DNA from 2 places in the Amycolatopsis sp. FBCC-B4732 genome. Region 2 is predicted to be linked to the other one. Evidence: riboswitches for the same ligand, from Rfam matches in the RefSeq annotation. Region 2 holds a riboswitch; the other holds the start of a gene.
The links. A riboswitch is a leader RNA that binds a small molecule or an ion and turns the genes downstream of it on or off. The one in region 2 is predicted to bind cobalamin.
Positions count from the first base shown of each region.

Region 1 (15,881 bases), 4.8 Mb from region 2:
TGCGGCAGGATCTGGTACGCGCCGCTGTCGGCGCCCGGGAAACCGAACGACGCGTAGTCGACGCGCAGGCCGTCCGTGGTCCCGCCCTGGGTGCGGTAGCGGGCGTCGACGACGGCGAGGTCCCGGTCGCGCGCCCGGAACACCGGGTCGGCGGGCACGCGGCCGCGTTCGAGCAGCGCCAGCTGGTAGACGTACCCGGCCGGATCGGTGCCCGGCTCGCGGGCGGCCAGCGTGGCCCGCAGGTACATCGCGTACGTGTGGTCGGTGACCTGGCGGCCGGAGCCGGCGGCGAACAGCTCGTTGCCGGGCTGGACGAGCCAGGCGAGCGTGCTGGTGCGGTCGCCTGCCGGGTTCCCCGACACCAGGCCGAGCTCGCCCGACTGCAGGTGCGCGTCCGCGTGGTCGACCACCGCGCGCACCGGCTTGCCCGTGCGGGCGTCCAGCGTGAACGAGGTGTTCGCGGTGATCGCGACCCCGGGCTTGGACAGCAGGGTCACCGCCTGGCCCGAGACGTCGAACGCGTTGAGGTCGTAGCTGCCCTTGGGCACCCGGACCACGGCGACGCCGTCGGCCCCGATCGGCCGGACGCCGAACGCTTCCCCGGTCGTGGTGCTGACGAGCTTGGCGATGCCCGCGCCGGGCCCGCCGCTCCGGCCGATCAGCCGGACCGTGACGTCGTAGCTCTCGCGCTCGAGGGTGGCGCCGAACGCGGTCTGCACGGCGATCCCGGGCGCCGTCGCGCTCAGCCGGCCGCTGTGCGGGCCGGTCGCCGCCGCCGTGGGCCGGAGGGTGACGCCGACACCGGCGGTGCCGTGCGCGGGGACCACCACGGTGGCCGCGGCCGGCGTGACGAGCCCGTCGGAGCTGGTGAGCGCGAGGGTGACGGCGGTGGCCCCGTCGTTGCGGTAGGTCACGGTCTTCGTCACCGGCGTGGTGTGCGGCCAGGCGAAGAAGCCGTAGCTGAGGCTCCCGGTGGTGGCGGTGACCTGCTGGGTGACCGCGCGGGCCGCGTCCACCCGGCCCGCGCCCTGACCCGCGACGTCGCCGGTGGGCTGCGCGGTGCTGGTCAACGTGGGCTTGAGCCGGCCGGCGGTCCAGTCCGGGTGCTCCTGCCGCAGCAGCGCGGCCACGCCGGCGACGTGCGGCGCCGCCATCGACGTGCCGGACAGCCGGGCGTAGTCGGCGTCGACCGGCGCCGCGTCGCCGTCCCGCGTGCCCGGGGCCCGTGCCGAGACGATGCCTTCACCGGGCGCGGACAGGTCGGGCTTGACCGCGTAGTCGCCGAGGCGCGGCCCGCGGTTCGAGAACGGGCTGGTCACGTCGGTCGCGGACACGCTGCCGACGGCGAGCGCGGCGTCGGCCGCGGCGGGCGCGACGACCGGCAGCGGCTCGGGCAGGTCGAGCGTCCGGTCGTTGCCCGCCGGGGCGACGAAGAGGGTGCCGTACTGCGCGGTGAGGGTGTTCACCGCCTGGGACAACGGGTCCGTGCCGTCGGTCGCGTCGCCGCCGAGGCTGAGGTTGACCACCGGCACCTGCGGCGCGATCCACTCCATGCCGGCGATCACCGCCGACTCCGGGCAGCCGTAGGCGACGCACACCTTGCCGCTGATCAGCCGCGCGTCCGGCGCCACGCCCCGGTAGCGGCCACCGGAGGCGGCGCCGGTGCCGGCGATGATGCCCGCGACGTGCGTGCCGTGGCCGAGGTCGTCGCTCGCGTCCGGGCGGGTCCCGGTGAAGTCGCGGGCGGCCACGACCTTGCCCGCCAGGTCCGGGTGGTCGGCCTTGACGCCGGTGTCGAGCAGCCCGACGGTGACCCCGCTGCCGGTGTAGCCGGCCTGCCAGGCGGCCGGGGCGCCGATCTGCGGCACGCTGACGTCGAGGGCGGGGGTGGCCAGGCCGTCCAGCCACACCTTGCCGATGCCGGGCCGCAGCGTGCCCGGAGACGCGGTGAGCCAGGTCCAGAACTCCGCGCCGCGCCGCCGGTCCTGGCGCACGGCCGCCCCGCGCACGCTGGGCAGGTCCCGGACTGTCGTGGCGGCCGCCGCGGCCGGCCGGGCCCCGGCGGCGTAGGTCATGATCAGCGGCAGGCCCGGTTCGGGGTCGGCCAGGTGCTGGCGCAGCAGTTCGGAGACGTCGAACAGGCGCGGGTCGAGCCGCCCGGCGGCCAGCAGCGGCAGCGCGTCCGCGGGCACCACGGTGACGTCGCCCGGGCGGCCGCCGGTGCTCGTCTCGCGCAGGAAGCCGATCCCGGTTCGGCCCGCTCCGGGCTCGACGACGACCGCGGCCGCCGCCCCGCGGGCCCCGGGCAGCACCCGGACGCGGTCGCCGGTGATGAGCGTGACCGACTGGCCGTCCGCCGCGGGAGCCGGTGCGGCCACGGCGACCGCGGGAACGGGAAACGCCATTCCGGCCGCCAGCGCGATCGCCGCCGCTTTTTGTTTCCGACGCACGCGGAGCCTCCCCGAACAGAGATCGAAATTGCCTCCGGTCGCGCTGCAAGCCCCCATGACCCCATTCCGCCGAAACCGTGGAATGCGAGAGCGTCCGGCATCCGCACTTTACGGCGCGGGGATGTGGTGTCAATCACCCGTCGCGGTCGAAAAAAAGTATCAGGGTTTGGTGAGATCGGCTTCCGTCAGCGCACGGACGACGTCGGCCCGCCGTTCCGGCGATTCGCGGACCGTCCGGCTCATCTCCACGTGCAGGAACACCGTGTCGTCCGCCGCGGCCATCTTCCCCTGGACGTTCGTCGTGCCTTCCAGGCCCTTGCAGCGCTCTTCCCACGCGCGGCAGACGGCGAACCCGTCGGCCGTCAGCCGGTCGGCCGCGCGCCGGGCCGCGTCCCCGGCGACCGTGGCGCCCGAGGAGAGCACGACGTCGGTCGAGGGCAGGTTCTGGTCGTGGAAGCCGTGCAGCTGGACCTGCGGCAGCCCGCGCCCCGCGAGCCCGGTGGCGACGACGTGGAACACCGAATCCTCTTCGTGGGCGACGTCGGCCTTGCCGTCGTCGGCCTTGCGGTGCGCGCCGGCCACCAGCAGCACCGCGCCCGGCACGCGCCGGAACAGGTCGACGCCGAACAGTTCGGTGCGCAGGTCGAACGCCGGGTGCGGCACCTCCACCACGAGCGACGGCGGCGCGGACCGGTCGATGACGTACATCCCCCACGCCCGGTCGCCGCCGGCTTCGTTCACCGCGATCGTGTACGGCCGCCCGGTCGCCGGGTCGACGCTGTCGCGCACGGAGAAGCCGAGCTTCTCGAAGTCCGCCGTGCCGCGGCGATCCACCACGGCGGCGAACCCCGCGGCCGCCGTACGACGTTCGTCGGATTTCGGTGAGCGGTACTCCTGGCCCGCGGACAGCCCGGCTGTGAACTTCGTTACGAGGGAATCCAAACCGGCCTCCGGCACGGGCGGTGGTGGGTCGTCGTCACCGAGGACCAGCACCAATGTCAAAGCCAACGCCAGGGCGACGACCACGCCGACCACGCTGAGCAACGTCCGAGGGCGGCTGATCACCACCAGGAGTGTACTTACGCTCTCCAGTCGTCACTCCGTGCCGCCGTTTGTCCCACCATGGGGTCAGTTGTACGGTCACCGCTGACAACTTCGATACCTTCATGTGACCCGAAAGAGTGGATCTTCCACTAACGGCCCCTGCGGCTCGTTACTTTCCGGGATCGCTCGACCGAAAGGGCCCTGGGGACCCAGGTGAACCGGCCAACACCGCACGGCGATCGCGCCGCCCGGTTGCGCGCGCAGATCCCGGAAGCGGGCTTCCCGCGCGGGGTGGGCGTGGCGTCCGCGACGACGTTCGCGCTGCTGCTGCTCATCGCCGCCTTCACCGCGCTGTACCTGTCCACCGCGGGCCCGCTTTCCCTGGTCCGCGCCGACGACCGGGCGGGCCGGGTCTCCGACGAGGTCACCGCGAGCCGGCAGCGCACCACCGCCGGGATCGCGCAGAGCGTCGCGACGTCGGCGACGGCGGCCGCGGGTGACCTGCAGGTCGCGGCCGGCTCCGGGGTGTTCGACACCACCGACGACGACGCGCTCCTCGCCCGCCTGGGGGAAACCTACGACGACTGGCGCGGGATCGCCGTCTACGACCCGGCTTCGCAGAAGGTGCCGGCCACGCGCGGCGAGCCGGTGCCGGTGGAGACGCTGCGGGGAGTCGCGATCGCGAGCCTCACCGTCCGCCCGGTCGCCCGCCCCGGCGACACCCCGCTCGTGCTGACCGCGCTCCCGCTCACCGGGACCCGCGCCGGCAAGCTCCTCGTCGTCTCGACGGCGTTGCGCGGGATCGGCGGCGAGCTGGCCGAGGGCACCCAGGTCCGCCTGGTCACTTCGGACGGCGCGGTGCTGCACACGCACGGCACCGACGTCGCCGCGACCGACCGGCCCGCGCAGGAACTGCTCGCCCGCGCCTCGACCGCGGCCGCCGCGGGCCAGGCCGGCGTCCTCACCGGCGACGCCGAAGCGGCGGGCAAGCGCGCCCCCGTCGTCGCCTACGCCCCGGTCTCGCCGTCCGGCACCGGCGGCAGCCTCGGCCTGTCCGTCGTCTCGTTCGGCCGCTCGCCGGTCGACGCGGTGCCGGTCCGCTGGCCGGGCCTGATCCCCGCCGCCGCGCTGCTCGTCCTCGCCGTGCTCGGGTTCGTCCTGCTGCGGCGCGCGGTCGTCGCGCCGATCCGCCGCCTGCGCACCGACGCGCTCGCCGTCGCGGCCGGCGGGCTCGGCAAGCCGGTCCGGCCCTCGCGGATCCGCGAAGTGAACGTCCTCACGACCGCGGTCGAGCGCTACCGCTGCCGGCTCCGCCGCCGCAAGCCCGCGAAGCCGGTCCGGCCGTTCCTCTCCGCCCAGCTCGTCATCGTGCTCGTCGCACTGGCGCTGCTCGGCTGGTCCGGTGCGGTCGCCGCGACGCTCGGGCGGCAGCACGCCGAGGTCTCGCCGACCACGCTCAGCGAACACGGCGTCCGCGTCACGCGCTCGGCCGACACGCTGCGCCGCAGCCTCGCCGAGGGCCTCACCGACCTGCAGTCCGTCGCGCGGCTCGGCAAGGGGAAGCAGCCGGACCGGCTGCGCGGCATGCTCGACCAGCTGGCCGGCACCGAAAGCCGGTTCCGCAGCGTCTACGTCGCCGACGAGCAGGGCTCGGTGGTGCTGCAAGCCGGGCGCGAGTCCCTGCGCGACCCCGGCAAGCTGCCGGACGGCGAAGGGCTGCGCCAGCACAACACCAGCGGCCGCGTCCCGGTCGTCTACGCCTTCACGCCGCTGCCGGACTCGAAGAACGTCCTGGTCGGCGAGTACGACGTGCCGCGGATGGCCGCGCTGCTCGGGCCGGCCGGCGGCCGCGTCCGCGTCGTCGACGAGGGCAAGCGGACCATCGCCGACACCGAGGGCTACCTCGCCTTCGACGCGCTCACCGATCCGGCGCTGATCAAGAGCGTCGACGCGGCGCAAGCCGGCAAGGACGCCCGCCAGACGACGTCGTCGGCGCTCGTCGCGGCGCAGCGCCTGGCCGACAAGGGCAACGCGGCTTCGCTGAAGTGGGTCGTGGTCGCCGAGCAGCCGATCGGCTCGCTCGGGCTCGCGGACAACACCGTGCGCTCGGGGGCGCGGGTCGCCGCCCTGCTCACCGCCGTCGTCGCGCTGATGCTGTTCGCCTGGCACTTCCTGGTCGTCGTGCGGCCGCTGCGACGGGTCGGCGAGGAGGCCCGGCGGATCGCCCGCGGCGACACCGGCGCCGTCGTCTACCCGCAGCGGCAGGACGAGATCGGCACCATCGCCTCCTGCGTCGAGATCTGCCGCCAGGCCCTGACCGAAGGCCGGGACCGGCTCGGCGAGGTCCGGCGCCCGGTGGGGGCGGCGACCGACGAAACCGTGCTGCTCCAGCGCATCGAGCTGGACGGGGCCGGGGTCTGACGTGACGTTCCTCTACGTCGTGCTGCTCCTGGCATCGGCGGCGATGCTCACCGCCGGGATCGCCGAACAGCGCCAGCACTACCGGCACCTGCACAGCATCCCGACGCGCGTGCTCGTCAACGGCATCCGCGGCAAATCCTCCATCACCCGGCTCTGCGCGGGCGCGCTGCGCGGCGGCGGGCTCGTCACGACGGCGAAGACCACCGGCACCGCGGCCCGGTTCATCCACCCCGACGGCAGCGAAGAGCCGGTCTACCGCAAGTTCGGCATCGCCAACGTCGTCGAGCAGATCGGCATCGTCCGCCGCGCCGCCGCCTACCGGCCCGACGCGCTCGTCATCGAATGCATGGCCGTGATGCCGGACCTGCAGGAGATCAACCAGAGCAAGCTGATCCGCTCCACGATCGGCGTGCTGTGCAACGTCCGCGAAGACCACCTCGCCGAGATGGGCCCGACCCTCGACGACGTCGCCCGCTCGCTGTCCCGCTCGATGCCGGTCGGCGGAATCTGCCTCACCGCGGAGAAGGACCGGCTGCACATCCTCCAGGAAGAGGCGGCCAAACGGGACTGCGAGCTCATCGCCGTCGACCCGGAATCCGTGTCCGACCAGGAGATGCGCGGCTTCGGCTGGATCACCTTCAAGGAGAACGTCGCCATCGCGCTGGCCGTGGCGGACCTGCTCGGCGTCAACCGGCAGCTGGCGCTCGACGGCATGTGGGCCGCACCGCCGGACCCGGGCGTGCTCCAGGTCCACCAGTACCGCGCCGGACGGCGGCACCTGCGCTTCGCCAACGTCTTCGCCGCCAACGACCCCGAATCGACGTTGATGAACATCGACCAGCTCCGCGCGCAAGGCGCGATCTCCGACCCGCTGCACGTGATCATCAACTGCCGGCCGGACCGCGTCGAGCGCAACGGCCAGATGGGCGCGCTGATCCCCCGCATCGCCCCGGAACGCGTCGTGCTGATCGGCGAACCGACCCGCAGCGCCCGCGCCGCGATCCCCAGCGAGTGGCACGACCGGGTCGTCGACCTGGGTGGTTCGCGCTCGCCGCGGGAACTGCTGCGCGGGATCGTCGGCGGCGTCGAGCGGCAGGCGTCGCTGATCGCCATCGGCAACATCCACGGCCAGGGGGAACTGCTCATCGAGGAACTCGCGAAACTGGAACCGGTCTCCTGATGCTCACCACGTCCCTCGCCCCCGAGGTCGCCACCGTCGGGCTCGCCATCGGCCTGCTGCTGTCGCTGGTCTGCTACCTGACGACGAACCTGTCCCCCGGCGGGATGATCACGCCCGGCTGGATCGCGCTGACGATGGTCGAGGACTACCGGCGCGCGGCGATCATCGTGCTGATGACGGCGCTGACCTTCGGCGGTACGAAGGCGTTGCAGCGCATGGTCATCCTGTACGGCAAGCGGCTCTTCGCCGCGGTCGTGCTGCTCGGCGTGCTGCTGCAGACGACGTTGCTGCTCTTCCTCCAGGCCGACTTCCCGCTGCTGTTCGTGCACCAGACGCTCGGGTTCGTGGTGCCGGGCCTGGTCGCCTACCAGCTGGTCCGGCAGAAGCCGGTGGCGACGATGCTCGCCACTGGCGGCGTCAGCCTGGCCAGTTACGCGGTGCTGATCAGCGGCGTGCTGATCGGCCTGGTCCCGACGGTGTGAGGTGACGATGCGCAAGGCGGTCCGGATCGGTGTCCTCGCCGCGGTCATCGGCCTGTCCGGCGCGGCCGCGCTGTACGTCGCCACGCAGGACCGGCAGGACATCACGGCCATCTCGGCGTCGCCCGCGCCCTCGGGGGCGGCCGTCACCGGCGGCTACACCTACGACCGGCTGGCCGACCCGGCCCGGACGATCGTGCGCGACGGGGCGGGCGCCCAGCTGGCGTCGTTCACCGACGGCTCCCGCACGGTCATGCTGACCGGCCGGTCCCGGACGTTCACCGAGCCGAAGTTCACCACGGCCGGCATCACGTCGACGGCCTGGATCCGGCTCGCGCCGCAGCCGTGGCAGGCGGGCGCGGAGAAGGAGCCGTGGTTCACCGGCTGGTTCCCGAAGGCGGCCGCCGACACCGGCCCGGACGTGCTCGCGATGGCGCTGCAGTACACCGACGGCGCGGCCGACCAGGTCGTGAAGAAGCTGCGCGTGGCCGGGGACGCCAGCTTCGGCCCGGACAGCGCCGAGGGGCGGCTCGAGAAGTCCGATTTCTACGACTACCTGGGCATCGGCTGGGACTTCCCGGACGGCGTCCACGAGGCCGCGGAGCCGCGGCGCGCCCGGTCCCTCGACTGCTCGGGGTTCGTGCGGATGGTCTACGGCTACCGGGCGGGCTACCCGCTGCTCGGCACGAACACGAAGGGCCCCGGCCTGCCGCGGCGGGCGTGGGCGCTGGCCGAGCTGGGGCCGGGCACCTCGCTGATACCCGACGAGAAGAAGCAGGTGACGGACTTCAGCCGGCTCCAGCCGGGTGACCTGCTGTTCTTCAACCTCGAGCCGCAGCTCGGGCCACAGGTCTCGCACACGGGCATCTACCTGGGCATCGACGGCGACGGGCACCACCGCGTGCTGTCCAGCCGCAAGGTGGCGAACGGCCCGACCTTCGGCGACGCGGGCGGCGTCTCGCTGATCGACGGGTCCGGGACGTACGCGAAGGCGTTCCGCACGGCCAAGCGGCTCTGAGCCGCGCACGTCACCTTGACGCCGGGTCGGCCGCACCGGAGAGTGAGCTGGAACCCACGCGTCGGCAGGTGGAGGAACCCGGTTCAAATCCGGGGCGGTCCCGCCACTGTGACCGGGAGAGATCCCGGGAGCCAGGAACTCCCGCCGGCGCGTCCGTCTACCCGGGGCGCGGACCCCGAGGAGGAACCTCGTGATCCTGCTGCTGTCCACTTCGGACACCGACCTGCTCAGCGCCCGTTCGGCCGACGGCGAGTACCGGCTCGGCAACCCCGCCCGGCTCGACGTCGCCGAGCTGCCGGCGCTGCTCGACGGCGTGAAGATCGTCGTCGCGCGGATCCTCGGCACCCCGCGCAGCTGGCAGGAGGGCCTGGACACGCTGCGGGCGTCGGGCGCGCACGTCGTCGTGCTGGGCGGGGAGCAGACGCCGGACGCCGAGCTGATGAAGCTCTCGACCGTCCCGGCGGGCATCGCCGCCGAGGCCCACGCGTACCTCGCGCAGGGCGGCCCGGCGAACCTCACCCAGCTGCACCGGTTCCTCTCCGACACGCTCCTGCTCACCGGCGACGGCTTCGAGCCGCCCGCCCGGCAGCCGGGCTGGGGCGTTCTCGAGCGGCCTTCGCGCGCCGAGGGCCCGGTGATCGGGATCCTGTACTACCGCGCGCACCACCTGTCCGGGAACACGCAGTTCGTCCACACGCTCGCCGACGAGATCGAGGCCGCCGGCGGGCGCGCGTTGCCGGTCTACTGCGCTTCGCTGCGGACGCGCGAGCCGGAGATGATGGCCGAGCTGGGGAAGGTGGACGCCCTGCTGGTCACGGTGCTGGCGGCGGGCGGCACGAAGCCGTCCGAGGTCGGGGCCGGCGGGGACGACGAGGCCTGGGACGTCGCCGAGATGGCCGCGCTCGACGTCCCGATCCTGCAGGCGCTGTGCCTGACCAGCGACCGCGAGACGTGGGCGGCGAGCGACGACGGGCTCTCCCCGCTCGACGCCGGCAACCAGATGGCCGTGCCGGAGTTCGACGGGCGGCTGATCACGGTGCCGTTCTCGTTCAAGGAACTCGACGAAGACGGCCTGCCCCGGTACGTCCCGGACGCCGAACGCGCGTCCCGCGTCGCCCGCATCGCGCTGGCGCACGCCCGGCTGCGGCACACGCCCCCAGCGGAGCGGCGCATCGCGCTGATGCTGTCCGCGTACCCGACGAAGCACTCCCGCGTCGGCAACGCGGTCGGGCTGGACACCCCGGCGTCGACGATCGAGCTGCTGCGGCGAATGCGCGAACAGGGCTACGACCTGGGGCCGGACGCCTTCCCCGGCGTCGACCCGACCGGGACCGACCAGCCGGACGGCGACGCGCTGATCCACGCGCTGATCGCGGCCGGCGGGCAGGACCCGGAGTGGCTGACCGAGGAACAGCTGTCCGGCAACCCGATCCGCGTACCCGCCGCGCGCTACCAGGAGTGGTTCGACGCGCTGCCCGCGGAGCTGCGTTCGGGGGTGGAAGAACACTGGGGCCCGGCGCCGGGTGAGCTGTACGTCGACAACGGCGACATCGTGCTGGCGTCGCTGCAGAGCGGCAACGTCATCATCATGATCCAGCCGCCGCGCGGATTCGGCGAGAATCCCGTCGCGATCTACCACAACCCGGACCTCCCGCCGAGCCACCACTACCTGGCCGCGTACCGCTGGCTGGAGGAGGAGTTCGGCGCGCACGCCGTCGTCCACCTCGGCAAGCACGGGTCGCTGGAGTGGCTGCCGGGCAAGACGGCGGGGCTTTCGGCGTCGTGCGCGCCGGACGCCGTGCTCGGGAACCTGCCGCTGGTGTACCCGTTCCTGATCAACGACCCGGGCGAAGGCGCGCAGGCGAAGCGGCGGGCGCACGCGACGATCGTCGACCACCTGATCCCGCCGATGGCGCGCGCGGAGTCCTACGGCGACATGGCGCGGCTGGAGCAGCTGCTCGACGAGCACGCGAACATCGCGGCGATGGACCCGGCGAAGCTGCCCGCGATCCGCGCCCAGATCTGGACGCTCATCCAGGCCGCGAAGCTCGACCACGACCTCGGCGTCGAGGCACGCCCGCACGACGCGGAGTTCGACGACTTCCTGCTGCACATCGACGGCTGGCTGTGCGAGGTCAAGGACGCGCAGATCCGCGACGGGCTGCACATCCTGGGCGCGGCACCGGTCGGGGAAGCGCGGGTCAACCTGGTGCTGTCGATGCTGCGCGCGTCCCAGATGTGGGGCGGCAAGCAGGGCGCGGTGCCGGGCCTGCGCTCGGCGCTGGGCTTGAAGGAAGACGCGCCGATGTCCGAAGTGGACGCGGTCGAGAAGACGGCGCGGGAACTCGTGCAGACGATGGAAATGCGCGGCTGGGACGCCACCGCCGTCGCGTCGGTGGCCCCGGACGCCCAGGTCGCGCGGGTGCTTTCGTTCGCGGCGGAGGAGATCGTCCCGCGGCTGGCGGGCACGACCGCGGAACTCGACTCGGTGCTGCACGCCCTGGACGGCGGTTACATCCCGGCCGGGCCCAGCGGGTCGCCGCTGCGCGGGCTGGTCAACGTGCTGCCGACCGGGCGGAACTTCTACACGGTCGACCCGAAGGCGATCCCGAGCCGGCTCGCCTGGGAAACCGGGCAGGCGCTGGCGGACTCGCTGCTGAAGCGCTACCGCGAGGACACCGGCGACTGGCCGCGTTCGGTCGGGCTTTCGGTGTGGGGCACGTCGGCCATGCGGACGTCCGGCGACGACGCCGCGGAAGTCCTGGCGCTGCTGGGTGTCCAGCCGGTGTGGGACGAGGCTTCGCGGCGGGTGACCGGGATCGAGGCGATCCCGCTGGCCGAGCTGGGCCGGCCCCGGATCGACGTCACCATCCGGATCAGCGGCTTCTTCCGCGACGCCTTCCCGCACGTGATCACGATGCTGGACGACGCGGTCCGGCTGGTGTCCGCTTTGGACGAACCGGCGGACCGGAACTTCGTGCGTGACCACGTTTCCGCGGACCTGGCCGCCCACGGCGATTCCCGGCGGGCCACCACGCGGATCTTCGGTTCGAAGCCGGGCGCGTACGGCGCGGGCCTGCTGCCGCTGATGGACTCCGGGAACTGGCGCGACGACAAGGACCTCGCCGAGGTGTACGCGGTGTGGGGCGGCTTCGCCTACGGCCGCGACCTCGACGGCCGCCCGGCGCGCGAGGACATGGAGAACTCGTACAAGCGGATCGTCGTGGCGGCGAAGAACACCGACACGCGCGAGCACGACATCGCCGACTCGGACGACTACTTCCAGTACCACGGCGGGATGATCGCGACGGTCCGCGCGCTGACCGGCTCGGCCCCGGCGTCCTACGTCGGCGACAGCACGTCCCCGGACGCGGTCCGCACGCGGACGCTGGGCGAGGAGACGGCCCGGGTGTTCCGCGCACGCGTGGTGAACCCGCGCTGGCTGGCGGCGATGCGCCGCCACGGCTACAAGGGCGCGTTCGAGCTGGCGGCCACGGTGGACTACCTGTTCGGCTTCGACGCGACGGCGGGCGTCGTCGGCGACTGGATGTACGAGAAGCTGACCGAGTCCTACGTGCTGGACGAGGTGAACCAGGAGTTCCTGCGCCAGGCGAACCCCTGGGCACTGCGCGGCATCGTGGAGCGGCTGAACGAAGCGGCGGACCGCGGGCTGTGGGAAGAGCCGGATCCCGCGCTCCTGGAGAAGATGCGCGAGGTGTACCTGTCGCTGGAAGGTGACCTCGAAGCGGAGTGAGCCGTAACGCCGAACCGGTTCGAGCGACTACTCCGACATGCTCGAGGTCGAGTCCCCCGCCACGATCGAGGACATCGCGAACGAGGTGTTCGAGCGGCAGGAGTTCAAGCACTACCAGGCCCACCAGGCCGTCATCGTCGAGCGCCTCCTCGCCGAGCACGCCGGGTCGATCGCCGTCGCGACTTCGATCGACCGGACCGCTTACGAGGAGGCGCGCCGGCGGGCGGACGAGGCCCTCACCACGCGCACCCGGCGCTCGGTCGCCCGGCTGCTCCTGCTCGGGCTGCTGACGCTCCTGGCTGCCGGGTTCGTCGCGCTCATCACCCAGGTGCCGAAGCCGGAGCTGCTCAAGCTCCTTTCCCTCGACACCGAGCACAGCTGGATCGGCCGCAAGTTCGGCATCGTGGAAGCGGGTGGCTACCTCGTCCTCACCCTCTGCGTGGTCACCTGGTCGGGGTGGTTGCTGCGACGACGGACAGCCGTGGCCGCGCTCAAGCGACCGGCCGCGACAGCAGCCAGCACCTTCGCCCGTTCACTGGCCGCGGCCGTGCAGGAGGCTGTCGCCACGTCGATCAACGACGAGCTCGGTCCCCAGGGCATCATCGCGTTCCCCACCCACGCGCCGAGGCTCGTCGAACTGGACGTCACCCAGGTCCGCCGGTCGGCGACCGCGGCCTACGTGAAGGAGTTCATCCTCGAGCACGAGTCGTCGGCGATCGGCCTCGCCGGCACCCGCGGCTCGGGGAAGTCGACGGTCATGCGGGCGCTGCAGAGCGATCCGGCGATGGCCGGGCCCGTGGTCGTCGTGCCGTCGCCGGTGCGCTACGACGCCGGGGACTTCATCCGGCTGCTGCTGGCCGAGATCGCCGGAGCCATCATCAGCCGGCAGCCGGACCGGTTGACCGACTGGCTGTACCGGTTCGCGGACCGCCTGACGTTCCGACGACTGGTGGCCGTCGCCTTTTCCGTGTCCTTGGTCGCTCTTGTCGTCAGCCTGGACGTTCTCCGCGGCTTCGCGTTCGGCCTCAGCGCCTTCCTCGTGACCCTCTTCGCGGGCCAGATCCTCAAGGTCGTCAAGCGGCTCGACACCGCCACGCGGAAACCCCACGTGAAACGAGCCGTGGAACTGCTCCGCGACCTGCGCTGGGAAACCGAACGGGCGACCACCGGCAAGATCGTGCTGAAGTTCCAGTCGTTCTGGGAGTCGAGCAGGGAAAACGGCGTCAAGCTGAAGAGCCGTTCCCTCGGCCGGGCCGAGCTCGTCGGCGCGCTGCGGGACCTGCTGCAGACCTTCGCGGCCTTCAGCGAGAGCGAGCGCATGATCGTCTGCATCGACGAGCTCGACAAGATCGGCGAGTCCGCCGACCTGGTCGAGATCGTCAACGAGCTGAAGGATCTCTTTCACATCCAGAAAGTCCACTTCGTGGTCACCGTGTCCACGGATGCCCTCGACTCCTTCGAACGCCGGGGGCTCGCCGGGCGGGACGCGTTCGACTCGGCGTTCGACACGGTGATTCACACCCGGCGGCTGACGCTGGACGAGTCGCTCGACGTCATCCGGGCGCGGGCCACCGGGTTCCCGCCGATCGTCGCGATGCTTTGCCACGCCTGGTCCGGCGGGCTGGCCAGGGATCTGTTGCGCAGCGCGAGAGCGGCCGTCGAGCTGCAGCGACGCACCCCGCTGACGCCGTTGAGCATCGACACGATCACCGCCGCCCTGGTGTTCGACGATCTCACCGGCGCGATCAGCGCGTCGATGCGCAGCCTCGACCCCGGCGACGACCAGATCGACACGCTCTGGGCGTTGCAGCAGGCCCTCGACACCGCTCGCGATGGCGACCTCGACCGGGCACTCCGAGCCGTGGCGGCGTTCGACGGGCTCCAGGCCCCCGTGCTCAAAGCGCTTCACTCGAAGGCGAAAATCGGGCTGTCCCTGCTCCGGCTGGCCCAGGTTGCCCGGTCGCTGCCGCACTACTGGGTGGACGACGGCTCGGCCCTGCAAGGGGTCCGCAAGGCCGCCGGCGAACACGCGAACGCCGTCGCGGCGCTGAACGAGCCTGCCCCGGTGCACGAATCCGCGGTCCGGAAGGCCATCCGGGACTTCGACGCGCTCGTGCTCGACGCGCAGGCTTCGCCGAACGGACACGAGGAGAAACCGACGGCGGCTGGGCGGACCGGATCCGCTCCTGGAAACCCGACTATCCGACAGGTTTCGCCCAGAACTCCGCCGTCGGCTTGACTTCGTCAATGGTCTAGTCCAATGATCTGTCCACCCTCGATCCCCACCGGGAGGACAGCTCATGCGCAAGAGCAGACTGGCCGCCGTCGGGCTCGCCGCCGCCACTTTCGCCGCCACCGCCGTCAGCCTTGTGCTCGGTGCTCCGGCGGCCACCGCGGCGTTGAGCAACAACTGGTACGCCGCGGCGCCGTACCTGATGCCCCAGAGCAACAACCCGCCCGACCCGGTCACCGTGATGAACGCGACCGGGCTCAAGGCGTTCCAGCTCGCGTTCATCCTGGCGCCCAACGGCGGCGGCTGCAGTCCCACCTGGGACGGCACCGACCCGATTTCCAGCGACACCACCGTCGCCGCGGCGATCTCGAAGATCCGCGGGGCGGGCGGGGACATCTCCGTCTCCGTCGGCGGGTACGGCGGCACGAAGCTCGGCCAGACCTGCGGCACGGTCGCCGCGACCGCGGCCGCCTACCAGCAGGTCGTCACGAAGTACTCGCTCAAGGCCATCGACTTCGACCTCGAAGAGCCCGAGTACGAAAACACCGCGGCCATCGCGAACGAGCTCGGCGCGGCGAAGACGTTGCAGGCCAACAACCCCGGCCTCTTCGTGTCGGTGACCATGCCGGGCACCGCGGCCGGCACCGGCTGGTTCGGCACCCAGCTGCTCGACCAGGCGAAGTCGATCGGGTTCACGCCCAACAACTTCTCGATCATGCCGTTCGACGGCGGCTTCAACGGCGGCTCGTCGCAGGTGTCGGCGCTGGAGGCCCTGCACGGCCTGCTCATGTCGCACATGGGCTGGGACAGCGCGACCGCCTACTCGCACGAGGGTTTCTCGGGCATGAACGGCAAATCGGACGCGGCCGAGATGTTCTACACCGCCGACTTCCAGACGGTGTACGACTACGCGACCAGCCACGGCCTCGGCCGCTTCACGTTCTGGTCGGTCAACCGCGACCGCGCCTGCGTCGGCACGACCGACAACGGCGTCTGCAGCAACGTCCCGCAGAACGACTGGGACTTCACGAAGTTCAGCGTCCGGTTCGCGGGTGCGACGCCGCCGCAGACGACGCCGACCCCGCCGACCACCACGACCCCGACCACCCCGGGCGGCGGCTCGTGCACCGCGGCCGAGTGGGACCGGACGAAGGTCTACGTCAAGGACAACGTCGTTTCGCACAACAGCCACAAGTGGACCGCCAAGTGGTGGACGCAGGGCGAGGAGCCCGGCACCACCGGCGAATGGGGTGTCTGGCAGGACAACGGCGCCTGCTGATCGCCGCGCGTCAGAAGTCGAGG
Region 1 is NZ_CP095376.1:319,745-335,625, reverse strand. Features, by position in the region: gene MUY14_RS01175 (S8 family serine peptidase) at 1-2,450, opposite strand, end outside; gene MUY14_RS01170 (hypothetical protein) at 2,610-3,515, opposite strand; gene MUY14_RS01165 (HAMP domain-containing protein) at 3,708-5,915, shown strand; gene pgsB (poly-gamma-glutamate synthase PgsB) at 5,917-7,095, shown strand; gene MUY14_RS01155 (poly-gamma-glutamate biosynthesis protein PgsC/CapC) at 7,095-7,577, shown strand; gene MUY14_RS01150 (NlpC/P60 family protein) at 7,585-8,592, shown strand; cobalamin riboswitch at 8,624-8,752, shown strand; gene cobN (cobaltochelatase subunit CobN) at 8,783-12,346, shown strand; gene MUY14_RS01140 (P-loop NTPase fold protein) at 12,384-14,585, shown strand; gene MUY14_RS01135 (chitinase) at 14,647-15,858, shown strand; gene MUY14_RS01130 (dihydrofolate reductase family protein) at 15,869-15,881, opposite strand, start outside.
Region 1: it holds a riboswitch for cobalamin, as region 2 does, so the genes downstream of both, cobN (cobaltochelatase subunit CobN) here and metE (5-methyltetrahydropteroyltriglutamate--homocysteine S-methyltransferase) in region 2, are expected to answer to the same signal.

Region 2 (15,881 bases):
GACGAGCGCACCCGCCCGATGGGGGAGCCCGAGCCCCAGTACGCGCCGCCCCCGCCCCCGCGCCGCGAGCCCCCGCGCCCGGCCGACGACTACCCGCCGTCCCGCCCGCCGCGGCGGCGCCGGTGGAGCTTCGGCAAGGTCCTGGGCACGCTGGTGCTGGTCTTCGTCGTCTTCCTCGCCGGCATCTGGGTCTACCTGGAGTTCTCGATCAAGCGCGTCGACGCGCTCGCCGACTACTCCGGCCGCCCGGTCGCCGAGTCCGGCACCAACTGGCTGATCGTCGGCTCGGACAGCCGCGAAGGCCTCACGGCCGAGGACGAGGAGCGGCTGGCCACCGGCGACGTCGCCGCGGCGGGCGGCGGGCAGCGCACCGACACGATCATGGTCGCGCACATCCCGGACAACGACACGAAGCCGACGCTGCTGTCGCTGCCGCGCGACTCCCAGGTGAAGATCCCGGGCCACGGCACGAACAAGATCAACGCGGCCTTCTCCCTCGGCGGCCCGAAGCTGCTCGCGCAGACCGTCGAAGGCGCCACCGGCCTGCACCTCGACCACTACGCGGAGATCGGCTTCGGCGGCTTCGCCAAGATCGTCGACGCGATCGGCGGCGTCGACATGTGCATCGACAAAGACATGAACGACACGATGACCGGCATCAGCATCAAGGCCGGCTGCCAGTCCCTCGACGGCCGCTCCGCGCTGGGCTTCGTCCGCATGCGCCACAGCGACGCGACCCCGCGCTCGGACCTCGACCGCGTCGCCAACCAGCGCAAGTTCATCGGCGCGCTGGTCAGCCAGATCGCGAGCCCGGGCACGCTGCTCAACCCGTTCGACTTCTTCCCCCTGCTGTCCTCGGCCCCGGACGCGCTGACGATGGATTCGAGCGACCACGTCCACAACCTGGCGGGCCTGGCGATCGCGATGCGCGGCATTTCTTCGGGCGGCGTGGTGACGACGACGGTGCCGGTGACGAGCGGGTCGGCGGAGAACTGGGACAAGAACAAGTCGAAGCAGCTGTTCGACGCGCTGAAGAACGACTCGGCGGTGCCGGACAGCGTCATCGTCAACTGAGCCGTCCGGCTTCGGGCTTGGCGGGGCCTGCACCGGCCGTTGCGCGGGTGCAGGCCCCGCCGCCGCTTGGCCGGCTTCGAGCGTTCGTCATCGTGGCAGTGGGAGGCGAAGCTCCGACCGCGCGGCTTCCACGAAAGTGCCGAGGTCGCTGTCGGGGCGGTACCAGACGAATCGCTTGGCGTGCGCGATCGAGGCGCGGGCCGGCTTTCCGGTCTTCTGAAGCTCCGACCAGTCGTCGAACGATTGCTTGAGAAGCGTTCGCAGAGCTTCGGGGGATCGGGTGTCGATGCCGTGCCTTGCTCGGAACTCCCCACGCAGCAAGTGTTCGTGCCGATACGGTGTTTCCTGCTAGACGACCTGTGCGCTTTCTTCGGCGCTTCGTTGGTGGACCTCGAGGTAGCGGGGGCTGCGGACCAAGTGGAGCGCTATGCCATCTTTTCTGCGGACGCGGACGCGAACAGGACGAAATCGGGGATCTTTCCGCACCCGCGGACACCCGGATCCTTGAGTTCGCGGCCCCGTGAGAGGCCGAAGGGAGTCAGTGCCATCCGGCGCTTCGCCTGCCGGGTGCGGCGAAGTTCTCGAGTACTACCCGTGAAACGACGTGCTCGACGCGCCAGTCGATTTCCGGCCGCCGTCCGGTGGTGTGAGGGGGCCACGCGCTCCGCCGGCAGCGGCCGAGCCGGAAAATCGCGCGCGATCTTTTCCCGGCCGGGGCACCATGGGAGCCATGGAGACCCCGGCCGAGTCGTATCGCGTGGACGAATTCACCTTGGCCCGCTGGCAGTTCGCCGACGGGCCCGAACTCACCGCGACCGTCGGCGGGTCCCTCGACCACATCGGCGCGTGGATGATCTGGGCGACCGGCGGGTACTCCGCCGACGACTCCGCCGAGTTCCTGCGCCGCACCAGGGCGAACTGGGAGACCGGCGAAACCCACGACTTCGCGATCCGCGTCGGCGGCGCGATCGCGGGCGCCATCGGCACGATGGCCCGGGACGGCGGCGTCGAGATCGGCTACTGGCTCGCGGACGGCTACACCGGGCGCGGCCTGATCACCCGGGCCGCCGGGTTCCTGACGGCGGAAGCGTTCCGGCTCGGCGCGGGCTACGTCGAGATCAAGCACGACGAGCTGAACGTCCGAAGTGGAGCGGTGCCCGAGCGCCTCGGGTTCACCAAGGTGCGCGAGGAACCCGTGGAGAAGCCGCTCGCTCCGTCGTGCGCGGGCACCAACCACGTCTGGCGGAGGGAGAGGCCGTGAACTGGGGATATGTGAGCGATCGGTGGCTGTGCGAGCGCCGCGAGGTCGCGAGCCGGGCCGAGCGGCGCGGGAACCGGGCCGACGCCCACGAGTACGCGCTCCGGCGGCGCCGGCGCGACCGGCCGCGGGGGTGGCCGGCGGCCGGTGTCCGCCGGCCGCCGGGGTGGCCGCCGCGCGGGTGGCGCCGCTGACCGCTCAGGACACCTTGTTGCGCTCCCGCAGCACCTTGAGCGCCTGGTCGGCGTGGACCGTGAAGTTCAGCTCACTCTTGATCTTCTCGAGCACCTTCCGGTCCTCGCCGATCACGAACGTGGCGCGCTTGGCGTGCAGCGGCAGGAGTTTCCGCCAGACGCCGAACTGCTTCGCGACCTCGCCGTCCACATCGGACAGCAGCGGGTAGTCGAAGCCGTTGGCTTCGGAGAACTGCCGCTGCTTGGTGACACCGTCCGGGCTGATCCCGATCCGGTGCGCGCCCACCTCGGCGAACTCCGCGGCGAGGTCGCGGAAGTGGCAGCTCTCGGCGGTGCAGCCCCCGGTCATGGCGGCGGGGTAGAAGAACAGCACGACCGGCCCGGTGGCCAGGAAGTCCGACAGCGTGCGGTCGGCCCCCCGGTCGTCGGGCAGCGTGAAGTCGGGGGCGAGGTCTCCGGCGTCCATGGACGTCCTTTCGTCGGCGGCAGAACCATCCTGCCGGTCCTTCGGAGCCGGCCCGCCATCGGCTTGGTCGCCGGCCGGCTCAGCCCGGGTGCCGCGCGATCAGCTCGTCGACCTCGTCGCCCGTCGCCGAATCCGTCACGAACGGGCCCCTCGCCGCCAGGACGCCCAGCTGCCGCAGCCGGGTCGCCTGCTCGTGCGTGCGGACGCCCTCCGCGCCGACGCGCAGCTCCAGCTCGCGGGCGCGGGTGATCAGCTGGGTCAGGTGGCGGACGTCCGCCTCCGCCGGCTCCGGGGCGTCGAGCGCGTCGATCACCGGGCCGGACAGGATCACGTGGCGGATCGGGAGGTCGTGCTGGGGGATCAGCTCCAGGTCCGCCGAGCCCGAAATCGTCAGGACCAGCTGGGCGCCGAGGTCGGACAGCACCGCGAACGACTCCAGGACCTCGCCGCCCGGGTCGAGGACCGAGTCGCGGTCGGTGCACAGGCGCAGGGCCTTCGCCGGCAGCTCGTGCTTGTCCAGCTGCTCCTTCACCAGCAGGACCAGGTCCGGGTCGATGGCCAGGCGCGCCGGGAGGCGGACGCAGACGTCGGGCGCCGCCTCGCCGAAGCGGGTGCGCCAGCGGGCCGTCGCCGCCAGGGACTCGGCCAGGAGCCAGCGGCCGAGCGGCACCGTCATGCCCGTCGTCTGGGCGAGCGGGTAGAACTCGTCGGAGCTCAGCTCGCCCTTCTCCGGGTGGTTCCACCGCAGCCCGGCGTTGACGGCGGCGAGCTCGGCCGGGCGGGCGAGCCGGACCGTCGGCTGGTAGACGAGCGAGAACTCGCCGTTCTCCAGCGCGCCCGCGATCACCGCGCCGAGCTGGTAGCGGCCGCGGTCGCGGGCGTCCAGCTCCGGGTCGAACAGCATCCACTGCGCCTTGCCGGCCTCCTTGGCGCGGTGCAGCGCGATTTCCGCCGCCCGCAGCAGCTCCGCCGCGCCGCCCTCGACGGCCGCGCGCACCACGATGCCCGCGCTCGCGCTGACGCCGATGCCGTGCCCGCCCAGGTAGATCGGCTCGTTGAGGTCCTCCAGCGCGCGCTCGACCAGCTCGACGACCTCGGTGGCCGAGAGCTCGCCGCGCAGCAGCACCGCGAAGCCGTCGCCGGACAGCCGCGCGACGAACCCGCCGTGGTGGCCGGTGAAGACCGCCGACAGCTTGCCCGCCACCCCGCGCAGCACCTGGTCGCCGACGCCGGCGCCGAGGCCGTCGTTGATCACCTTGAAGCCGTCGACGTCGAGGTAGATCAGCGCGATGTCGTCGTGCGCACCGGCGCCGAGCGCCGCTTCCAGCGTGGTGGTGAACGACGACGCGTTCGGCAGCCCGGTCAGCGGGTCGTGCACGTTCTGGTGCAGCAGCCGTTCCTGCAGCAGGTGCAGCTCGTTCGCGTCGGAGACCATCAGCACCGGGTACACCGACCCCGGCCGGTCGCCGGGCAGCCGGGCGACCGTGACGTCGGTCCAGAGCTGCCCGTCCTCGGCGTGGTCGAGCAGCATCCGCTCCTGGTACCGCTCGCGCGCGGTGCGCACCTGCTCGAGCCCGGCCTTGAGCCGCGAGACATCGTGGTCGGTCGAGCCGAGGTCGGTGAGGTGCTTGCCGCGCAGCTTCTCCGGCGAGCAGCCGAGCAGCTGACCGAGCGCGAGGTTGGCCTCCACGATGTCGCCGTCCGGGTCGGCCAGCGCGATCCCCATCGGGGACGCGGCGTAGAGCGCGGAGAACCGCTGCAGCGCGCCGTCGTGGCGCGAGCCGGCGTGGTCGGCGGCCTCGGTCGCGACCTCGAGCAGGAGGGGTTCGAGCTCCTCCGGGGGAAGTGTTACTCCTTTGGTGTCGGCCAACGTCGCCGCCCACCGGCGGGCCACGTCCAGCAGTCCTGGCGCGGCTCCGGGTTCAGGCACACTCCACCTCTTCACGCACAGGTCAGGCCAGTTCAGACGGGGTGTCGGCGGGCATGGGGAAACACTGGGTACCCCTCGCCCGCGACCGATGCCACGCCATCATGCGGGTCACGGGGTGTCTACCGGCTGAACGAGTGAACGAGTGTCCACATGAGGTGACATCTTGTCACGGCCTGTATGCCGTGGTAGACGGCGGCCGCGTCAGCGAGGCGTCAGCCGGACCGGCAGGCCGTCGGCCGGGACCGGCAACGAGACGTAATCCCACTTCGCGGTGTAACTCTCCGGAACCGACCAGCGGTAGGCGCGCAGCATTTCGTGCATCAGCAACTTCACCTCGAGGCCGCCGAAGTGGAGCCCGATGCACTTGTGCGCGCCGCCGCCGAAGGGCATCCACGCCATCCGGTGCGACTTGTCCTCGCGGCGCGGCTCGGCGAACCGCTCGGGGTCGAACTCGAAGGGGTTCGTCCAGCACTCCGGCGTGAAGTGGTTGATCGTGGGCGAGACGCCGACCAGCGTGCCCGCCGGGATGTAGTGCCCGAGCACCTCGGTGTCCTTGACGGTCTGGCGGGTCAGCGACGGCACCGGCGCGACCAGCCGCAGCGCCTCCTTCATGACCAGGTCGAGCGTCTCGAGCTTGTCGACGGCGTCGATGTCGAGGACGTCCTCGCCCAGCGCGAGCGACTCCGCGCGGGCGCGCTCCTGCCACTCCGGGTGCTTGGCCAGGTAGTACGCCATGGCGCTGCTGGTGATGGTCGTCGTGTCGTGCGCGGCCATCATCAGGAAGATCATGTGGTTGACGATGTCGGTGTCGCTGAACCGGTCGCCGTCCTCGGTGGTGGCGTGGCAGAGCGCGGAGAACAGGTCGTCGCCGTCGGAAGCCCGCTTGGCCGGGAGGTTCTCGCCGAAGTAGCGCTCGAGGACGCGCCGCCCGTGCAGGCCGGCCGCCCAGCGCCCGCCCGGCACCGGGAAGCGCACGAACGCGGTGCCGGCGCGCACGGAGTTGACGAACGCGCGGTTGATCCGGTGCGCGTCGGCGCCGCTGCGCATGCCCATGAACACGCGCGTCGCGACGTCGAGGGTCAGCTGCTTGAGCGACCAGTACAGCCGCGGCCGCCCGCTCGACTCCCAGCTCGCGACGCCTTCGCGCAGCGCGGGACCCATCTCGTTGACGTAGCCGGTCAGCCGCTGCCGGGTGAACGCCTCCTGCATGATCCGGCGGTGCAGGTGGTGCTCGCCGAAGTCCATCAGCATCAGGCCGCGTTCGAAGAACTTCTCGATGAAGAACTTCCAGCCCTCCTGCGAGAACGCCTTGTCCTTGTTGACGAGCGCGATCTGCGTGGCTTCCGGCCCGGACAGCGCGACGATCCGCCGCCCGAAGCCGGCGGTCCACGACACCGGGCCGTAGAGCTCGTGGCGGCGGAGGCCGAACGCGGGGCCGAAGCGCATCATCTCGAGCATGTGCCCGACCACCGGCGGGCCTTCGTCGCCGAGCACGGGCTTGAGGCCGCTGCCCGCGGGCGGTGCCGCGAGTTCCTTGACCGGCCAGCGCGACCGCAGCCAGCGTTCGTCGACCCCGCGGGGGAGGGGGAGCGCCGTCAAGGGCGGCACGCGTTCACGCAGTGCTTCGGTGGCTCGGCTCACGGTGCCCGGCAAAGTGACCATCTCCCCGCTGAGATCGGCTACCCCTCCACGATGCACCCTTGTTGACGGTCTGACAACACCTGGGTCGCCGTCTTTTCGGGTGGTCGGTGCTTCCGGAACCCGCTCGGGTTGACCCCGCGCACGCGCTTGAAGGCGGCGCTGAACGCGAAGGGGTCGGCGTACCCGGCTTCGCGCGCGACCGTCGCCACGCTGGCGCCGTCGAGGAGGCGGTCGGCGGCGAGCGTCATCCGGCGGCGGGTGAGGTAGGTCAGCGGCGGTTCGCCCACGAGGTCGGCGAAGCGCTTGGCGAGCGTCGACCGCGACACGCCGGCCCGGCCGGCCAGCGCGCCCACCGTCCACGGCGCCGCGGGCTCGTCGTGCAGCAGCCGCAGCGCGTGGCCGACGACGGGGTCGCGCTGGGCGGTCCACCAGGCCGGGGGCTCGCCGCCGGGCCGGTCGAACCACTCGCGCAGCGTGCAGACGAGCATCCAGTCGAGCAGCCGGTCCAGGACGACCTGCTGCCCCGGCGTGTCGGCGGCGACTTCGGCGGCGAGGTGGTCGAGCACGGCGTCCCCGGTGCCCCCGCCGGCCACGCGCAGCACGACGGGCAGGGCGTCCAGCAGCGGGCGGCTGAGCTCCCCGCCGACGGGGTAGGCCCCGACGATCAGGGTCGTGGCGCCGGTCCCGGGGTCGTACCACCCCCGCCGGTGCCGGGTCCCGCCCTGGTCCGGCTCGGCGCAGAATTCCCCGCAGGCAACGGTTTCGGCGCGGGTACCGGGGTCATCGACGAACCGGAAGGTCCCGGGCCCGCGCACGACGACGGTCTCGTAGGCGCGCAGCGGCACCGGCGGGCCGTCTTCGGGCACGATCCAGCCCGCGCCGTCGAGGACGGTGCAGAGGGTGAGCGGCGCCCCGTCGACGAAGTGCAGCGACCAGGGCGGGGAGAGCGCGGAGCTGCCGAAGAGCGAGCCGTGCGCCCGCACGTCGCGGAAGAGGTCACCCAGAACGTCCATGCCTGGACGATCGCACAGGTAGTCCGGTTTTTCACCCATGGGATCGTCCGAGCCGGGCGGGTTGAATCAGGGACATGGACACCTTGACCCCTTCGGACCTCGAGTTCCTCCGGCGCCCGCTGCACGGTTTTCTGACGGTGGCGGGAGGACAGCCGCGCCCGGTCTGGTTCGAGGCCACTCCGGACGGCACGCTCCAGCTGTTCTCGGAGCCGGACGCACCCAAGGTCCGCCGCCTCCGCCGAGACCCCCGGGCGTCGATCGTGGTGGCGGCCCCCGTGGGCGAGCGCGAACGGTGGATTTCGGTCTCGGGCGGGGTTTCGTTCGAGACCGACGGCGCCCACGACCTCGCGGAGCGCCTGGCGGCCCGCTACTGGGACCTGTCCGACCCTGCCCGGGCGGCGGACCTGAAGGAGATCCTGGCCGCGGAGCAGCTCCGGCTGGTGCTGCACCCGGAGCAGGTGCGCCGCTACGAGTACTGAACCCGGAAGGGCCGAAATCGCGGATTTCGGGAGCTGTTCCCACGTTTCTTCCCACGCGGAGCAGTTCCGGCCCGGTCGGCGGAGACCGCTCCCCGTCGCGTCGCGGGTCGCAGGAGCTTTCTCCGCCGGGCCGCGTGGGAAATGTTCCCCGACCGGCTCCGCGGCCAGGCGACCGCCCGAGCCCCTGACCTGCGGCTGGCCCGTCCACCGCGGGGTCCGGCTCACGACCTGCCCGTAAGCCACCTTGAGGAACGCGAAGTCGGCCGCGGTCTTCCTGGCGGCTCCGGACCGTTGGGCACTGGTTCGGCGACGCCCGCGCAAGGCTTGGTCGGGCGCGGCCGTCTCGGGTGGCTGGCTCAGCCGCGTGCGGTGGCCGAGTCTGGTGTGGTCGCGGCCGAGGGCCGGATCGGATGGCTCGGCCGCGGTCCTCCAGCCGGGCTCGGACCGCCGCCGAGCAGGCGCCGACCGCCGCGGCCTGGGTTCCGTGGGCCGAAGGCGGTGGATGCCGCCTTGAGGAACCTGAAGTTCCCCAAGGTGGCATCCACGGCTTCCGGCGCCGGGAACTGTCGGACCCCGCGGCTAAACTGGAGACCGGGGGGCGCAGCCCGTCACGCCAGCTCCGCCCGCACCTCCGCCGCCGCGGCGACCAGGTTTCGCAGGGCCGGTTCCACCTCCGCGTAGCCGCGTGTCTTCAGGCCGCAGTCCGGGTTCACCCACACCCGCGAAGCCGGCACCGCGCCCACCGCCGTCCGCAGCGACTCCGCCACCTCGGACACCGGTGGCACCCGCGGCGAGTGGATGTCGTACACCCCCGGGCCCACGCCGCGGGCGAAGCCGGCCGTGTCGAGGTCGGCCAGCACCTCCATCTTCGAGCGGGCCGCCTCGATCGACGTGACGTCCGCGTCCAGCGCGTCGATCGCCGGCAGGACCTCGCCGAACTCCGAATAGCACATGTGGGTGTGGATCTGGGTCGTGTCGGCGATCCCCGACGTCGCCAGCCGGAACGCCGAAACGGCCCACGCGAAGTACTCCGCGTGCGCGGAACGCCGCAGCGGCAGCAGTTCCCGCAGCGCCGGCTCGTCGACCTGGACGATCCGGATGCCCGCCGCCTCCAGGTCGCGGACCTCGTCGCGGATCGCCAGCGCCACTTGCCTTGCGGTCTCGGCCAGTGGCTGGTCGTCGCGGACGAACGACCACGCCAGGATCGTCACCGGGCCGGTCAGCATCCCCTTGACCGGCTTGCGCGTCAGGCCCTGCGCGTACCGGGCCCACGCCACGGTCATCGGCGCCGGGCGCGAGACGTCGCCGTAGAGGATCGGCGGGCGGACGCAGCGCGAGCCGTACGACTGCACCCAGCCGTGCGCCGTCGCGGCGAATCCGCCCAGCTGCTCGGCGAAGTACTGCACCATGTCGTTGCGCTCCGGCTCGCCGTGCACCAGCACGTCCAGCCCGAGCTCCTCCTGCAGCCGGACGACCCGCTCGACTTCGCGGCGCATCGCGGCGTCGTAACCGGCGTCGTCGAGCGTCCCGGCCCGGTGCGCCGCCCGCGCCCGGCGCACCTCGGCGGTCTGCGGGAACGAGCCGATCGTCGTGGTCGGCAGCGGCGGCAGCCCGAGCGCGGCCTGCTGGGCGGCGGCGCGCTGCTCGTAGGGCGCCCGGACGTCCTCCTCGAGCGCGGCCAGCCGGGCGCGGACGCCCGGATCGGCCAGCTCGGCCGCCGAAGCCCGGTCCGCGACCGCCGCCCGCGCCGCGGCCAGGTCCGGCGAGCCGCCCCGCAGCGCCCGCCCGAGCAGCACGACCTCGTCGACTTTCTGCCGCGCGAACGCGAGCCAGCTCTTCAGCCGCGGGTGCAGGTCTTCGCGCGAGACGTCGTAGGGCACGTGCAGCAGCGAGCACGACGTCGAGACGCTCACGGACTTCGCGACGCCGAGCAGCGTCGCGGCCTTGCTCAGCGCCCGGTGCGGGTCGGTCCGCCAGACGTTGCGCCCGTCGACGACCCCGGCCACGACCTCCTTGTCCCGCAAGGCGGGCTCGGCCGCGACAGCATCCACAAAGGACTCATCGCTGACGAGGTCGACGGCCAGCGCGTCGATGGGCGCGCGGGCCAGCACGCCGAGCCCGCGGCCCAGCCCGCCGAAGTAGCCGGCCACCAGCAGCTTCGGCCGGGCCGTCGCCTTCCCGAGCCAGTGGTACGCGCGGATCAGCGCGTTCAGCTCGGCCTCGGTGCGGTCGGCGGCGAACGCGGGTTCGTCGAGCTGGACCCACTCCGCGCCCTCGTCGTGCAGCTTCGCGAGCAGGTCGGCGTAGCGGGGGAGCAGCGCGTCGAGCAGTTCCAGCGGGGCGAACCCGCCGGTTCCCTTGCTCAGCAGCAGGAACGTGACCGGGCCGACGAGCACCGGCCGCGTCTCGATCCCGAGGGCGCGGGCCTCCCGGTACTCGTCGAGGGGTTTGGTGCCGGCGAGCGTGAACTCGGTGTCCGGGCCCAGTTCGGGGACGAGGTAGTGGTAGTTCGTGTCGAACCACTTCGTCATTTCCAGCGCCGGCGCGTCCTGCACACCCCGCGCCGCGGCGAAGTAGGTGTCGAGCGGCGAAAGCCCCGGCCGGGCGGGCAGCGCGCCGAACAGTTCGGCGGTGTCGAGCACGTGGTCGTAGTGCGAGAACGTGTTGGACGGGATCGAGTCCAGCCCGGCGTCGCGCAGTTCGCGCCAGGTGCGTTCGCGCAGGTCCCGGCCGGTGGCGAGCAACGCGGCCGCGTCGATCTTGCCCGCCCAGTAGCGCTCGAGGGCGCGTTTGAGCTCCCGGTCCGGGCCGATCCGGGGGTAGCCGAGCACAGTGGTGCCGATGGTCACAGCTCTCTCCTCGCGAGCTAGTCCGAAGAGCCCGGACGCGCGCGAAGGCGAGCGTTTCGGTCGTGCCCATCCCGCGTGGCCCGGACTCGCGCACGCCGTCGGCGTCCGCACCACGGGCAGGTCTTCGGACTCGTGGGCGCACTGCGCAGTCCTACCGGCCGTCGCTTCCCAAGCTCGCGCTCAGTGCTTCATGACGGCTTTCGTTCCCACTCACCGCTGCGGGGCAGTCCCGGATTCGCACCGGGTTCCCTGTTGCCTCGACCGGGACGTGACCCGGCGCACAAAAAAGCCCGGCCACGCCACGGGCGAACCAGTGGCGTGGCCGAGCCTAGCGGGAAAACTCAGTCCCAGTCGAGAGCGCCGCCCGACTGGTACTCGATGACGCGGGTCTCGAAGAAGTTCTTCTCCTTCTTCAGGTCCATCGCCTCGGACATCCACGGGAACGGGTTCTCGGTCTCACCGAAGATCGGGGCGAGCCCGATCTGCTGCGCGCGGCGGTCGGTGATGAAGTGCATGTACTGCTCGCACAGCTGCGCCGACAGGCCGAGCATGCCGCGCGGCATCGTGTCGCGGGCGTACTTGACCTCGAGCTCGCACGCCTCCTTCAGCATGCCGCGGATCTCTTCCTGGAACTCGGGGGTCCACAGGTGCGGGTTCTCGATCTTGATCTGGTTGATGCAGTCGATGCCGAAGTTCAGGTGGATCGACTCGTCGCGCAGGATGTACTGGTACTGCTCGGCGATGCCGACCATCTTGTTGCGGCGGCCCAGCGACAGGATCTGCGCGAAACCGGTGTAGAACCACATGCCCTCGAAGATCACGTAGAACGCCACGAGGTCACGCAGGAACGCCGTGTCGGCTTCCGGTGTGCCGGTCTCGAAGTCCGGGTCCTCGAGGTGCTGCGTGTACTTCAGCGCCCACGCGTCCTTGTCCGAAATGGACGGAACCTCGCGGTACATGTTGAACAGCTCGCCCTCGACCAGGCCGAGGCTTTCGCAGATGTACTGGAAGGTGTGCGTGTGCACGGCCTCCTCGAACGCCTGGCGCAGCAGGTACTGGCGGCACTCGGGGTTGGTGATCTGGCGGTACACCGCGAGCACGATGTTGTTGGCCACCAGGGACTCCGCGGTCGCGAAGAAGCCCAGGTTGCGCTTGAGCATCTGCCGCTCGTCCTCGGTGAGGCCGTCCTTCGACTTCCACAGCGCGATGTCGGCCTGCATGGCGACCTCGGTCGGCATCCAGTGGTTGTTGCAGCCGGCCAGGTACTTCTCCCAGGCCCACGTGTACTTCATCGGCAGCAGCTGGTTGACGTCGGCGCGCGCGTTGATCATGCGCTTGTCGTCGACGTTGATCCGGGCGGCGCCGACCTCGATCTCCCCGAGGCCGGTGGCGCCCGTCGTCTCCACGTTGGTCATGTTCCAGGGTTCCTTACTGGCAGGATTCGCAGTCGGGGTCGTCGATGCGGCAGGCGGCGCCTTCGGTGGCGACGAAGTCGACGTCGGTCTTCGGCAGTTCCTTGGACTCCGGCTTCGCGGCCGGCGGGGTCACCGGAATCGCCGGAACCGAGGCCGCGGGAGCCGTAGCCGCCGCAGGAGCTGCGGGGGCCGGGGTGGCCGAGACGGCGTTCAGCTTGCCGTCGGTGCCGCGCAGGGTGCTCTTCTCCACGTGCGTCGCCGACTGCGCGCGCAGGTAGTACGTGGTCTTGAGGCCCTTGTGCCACGCGTAGCGGTACAGCTGGTCGAGCTTGCGGCCGCTCGGCGCCGCGATGTAGAGGTTCAGCGACTGCGCCTGGTCGATCCACTTCTGGCGCACCGAACCGGCGTCGACGATCCACTTCGACTCGATCTCGAACGCCGTGGCGTACAACGCCTTCAGGTCGTCCGGCACGCGGTCGATCTGGCCGAGGCTGCCGTCGAAGTACTTCAGGTCCGACACCATGACCTCGTCCCACAGCCCGCGCTGCTTGAGCGAGCGGACCAGGTGCGGGTTGACCACGGTGAAGTCGCCGGACATGTTCGACTTGACGAACAGGTTCTGGAACAGCGGCTCGATCGACTGCCCGACCCCGGAGATGTTGGAGATCGTCGCGGTCGGCGCGATCGCCATCACGTTGGAGTTGCGCATGCCGACGGTCTTGACGCGCTCGCGCAGCGGCGCCCAGTCCAAAGTGGACGAGGTGTCGACGTCGAGGGCGTCACCCTGGCGCGCGTCGATGAGCAGCTGCAGCGAGTCGATGGGCAGGATGCCCTTGCTCCACAGCGATCCCTCGAACGACTGGTACTGGCCGCGCTCCTCGGCGAGGTCGGTCGACGCCGAGATCGCGTAGTAGGACAGGTGCTCCATCGAGACGTCGGCGAACTTCACGGCCTCGTCCGAGGCGAACGGGACGCCGATCTCGAACAGCGCGTCCTGGAAGCCCATGATGCCCAGGCCGACCGGGCGGTGACGCAGGTTGGAGCGGCGCGCCTCCGGGATCGTGTAGAAGTTGATGTCGATCACGTTGTCCAGCATGCGGACGGCCGTGCGCACGGTCTTCTCGAGGCGCTCGGTGTCCAGACCGGACGGGGTGACGTGCTTGAGCAGGTTCACCGAGCCGAGGTTGCAGACCGCGACCTCTTCGCTGTTGGTGTTCAGCGTGATCTCGGTGCACAGGTTGGACGAGTGCACGACGCCGACGTGCTGCTGCGGCGAGCGCAGGTTGCACGGGTCCTTGAACGTGATCCACGGGTGGCCGGTCTCGAACAGCATGGTCAGCATGCGGCGCCACAGCTCCACCGCGCGGATCTTGCGGAAGACCTTGATCTCGCCGCGCTCGGCCTTCGCCTCGTACTCGCGGTAGCGGGCGGCGAACTCGTTGCCGTAGAGGTCGTGCAGGTCCGGCGTCTCGTTCGGCGAGAACAGCGTCCACTCGGCGTTGGCCTCGACGCGGCGGAGGAACTCGTCGGGCACCCAGTTCGCGGTGTTCATGTCGTGGGTGCGGCGGCGGTCGTCACCGGTGTTCTTGCGCAGGTCGAGGAACTCCTCGATGTCCACGTGCCACGTCTCGAGGTACGCGCACGCCGCGCCCTTGCGCTTGCCGCCCTGGTTGACCGCGACGGCGGTGTCGTTGGCGATCTTGAGGAACGGCACGACACCCTGGGACTGGCCGTTGGTGCCCTTGATGTGCGCGCCGAGGCCGCGGACCGGGGTCCAGTCGTTGCCGAGGCCGCCCGAGTACTTCGCCAGCAGCGCGTTGTTCTTGTACGCCTGGAAGATCGAGTCCAGGTCGTCGTCCACCGTGGTCAGGAAGCAGGACGACAGCTGCGGGCGCGTGGTGCCCGAGTTGAACAGCGTCGGCGTGGACGCCATGAAGTGGAAGCTCGAGAGCAGCTCGTAAAACTCGATCGCGCGGGCTTCCTTGTCGGCCTCGCGGATGGCCAGGCCCATCGCGACGCGCATGAAGAACGCCTGCGGCAGCTCGAAGCGGGTGCCCTCGTGGTGCTGGAAGTACCGGTCGTACAGCGTCTGCAGGCCGAGGAAGCCGAAGTCGAGGTCGCGCTCGGGCCGGATCGCGGCGGTGATCTTGTCCAGGTCGAAGCGCAGCAGCTCGGCGTCGACCAGCTCCAGCTCGACCGCGCGGCGCAGGTAGGCGCGGAAGTACGGCGCGTACTCGGTGGTCATCTCGTCCTGGCTGGCCTGGCGCGGCTTCTTCGCCAGGTAGCTCAGCGCCTCGCCGCGCAGCTTGTCCAGCAGCAGGCGGGCGGAGACGAAGGAATAGTTCGGCTCCTGCTCGACCAGCACGCGGGCGGCCAGGACCTGGGCCAGGGCCAGCTCGTCGGCGCTGATGCCGTCGTAGAGGTTGCGCTTGGCCTCGGCCAGCACCGGCTCGGCGGAGACGTCTTCGAGGCCGGCGACGGCTTCGCCCACGACGTGGGACACGCGCGCCCAGTCGAGCGGGCGCAGGACGCCGTCGGCGCCCTTGACGTTCAGCGTGGCTTCGGTGGTGGCGGGCTTGGCGGCCTCGCGGGCCTTGCTGCGCTCGTCGCGGTAGAGGACGTAGGCGCGGGCGACCTTGTGGTGCTCGCCGCGCATGAGGGCGAGCTCGACGATGTCCTGGATCTGCTCGATGTGCAGGGCGGTCTCGGGGCCGGCGTGGCGCAGCAGGGTGGCCTCCACCTGCTGGGTCAGCTCCGCGACGACGTGGTGCACGCGGGAGGACGCGGCGGCGTCGCCACCCTCGACCGCGAGGAACGCCTTCGTCAGCGCGACCGAGATCTTCCCGGCGTCGAACGGCGACACGCTGCCGTCCCGCCGGATGACCCGGATCGCGGTGGGCGTGTCGGCGGCGGCAGGCCGCTGACCGGTTTCGACTGACATGCGTGTCTCCAAATTTGGGCGCGTTGGATCGCCACACGGCCTCACGAGGCCGTGCGCAGGTCTTTCTCCAGGCTGCTTGGCAGGTCTTGCGCAGCGGTCTCCCCGTCGCTGGGGCCTGCCGGTTCTCAGAGACTACATGTAGGGGTGCTTGCCCGCACGGGCCCCCAGATGGCGTGTCGCGAGTTCACTCTGACGGGATTGCGTGATCACCCAGAGAAGCACTTCACCGCGCGATCGCGGGGTCTCGCGGGTAGGTTTCGCAGCCGTTCAGGCGCCGAAGCGCAACGTCGAAGAAGGAAGTTCGAGGCTCGCCACCGGGCGGCGGCCGTCGAGGTAGCCGAGCGGGCCGTCCGGGTTGAAGCTCCAGTCCGCCGACGCCGGGCGCGGGCGGACCTTCGCGCCCACCGGGGTCCGCAGCAGGCCGTCGCGCTCCTGGACGACCTCGAACGACGTCGGCAGCCTGACCGGCAACGCGGGGCGGCGCTTGAAGGCCGCCGTCGCGATCCAGTGCTCGGCCGTCGCCGCGGTGGCGGTGAAGGTGGGGCCGCTCGTGAAGTCCAGGGTGGCCAGGCCCTTCGGGATGGCCCACAGCTCGCGGCCGCCGGCCATCGAGGCTTCGCT
Region 2 is NZ_CP095376.1:5,111,880-5,127,760, reverse strand. Features, by position in the region: gene MUY14_RS21900 (LCP family protein) at 1-1,074, shown strand, start outside; gene MUY14_RS21895 (GNAT family N-acetyltransferase) at 1,805-2,335, shown strand; gene MUY14_RS21890 (hypothetical protein) at 2,332-2,526, shown strand; gene MUY14_RS21885 (peroxiredoxin) at 2,531-2,992, opposite strand; gene MUY14_RS21880 (diguanylate cyclase domain-containing protein) at 3,072-4,886, opposite strand; gene MUY14_RS21875 (cytochrome P450) at 5,124-6,584, opposite strand; gene MUY14_RS21870 (AraC family transcriptional regulator) at 6,602-7,576, opposite strand; gene MUY14_RS21865 (pyridoxamine 5'-phosphate oxidase family protein) at 7,651-8,055, shown strand; gene metE (5-methyltetrahydropteroyltriglutamate--homocysteine S-methyltransferase) at 8,664-10,904, opposite strand; cobalamin riboswitch at 11,002-11,196, opposite strand; gene MUY14_RS21855 (ribonucleotide-diphosphate reductase subunit beta) at 11,246-12,319, opposite strand; gene MUY14_RS21850 (ribonucleoside-diphosphate reductase subunit alpha) at 12,333-15,260, opposite strand; gene MUY14_RS21845 (acetoacetate decarboxylase family protein) at 15,528-15,881, opposite strand, start outside.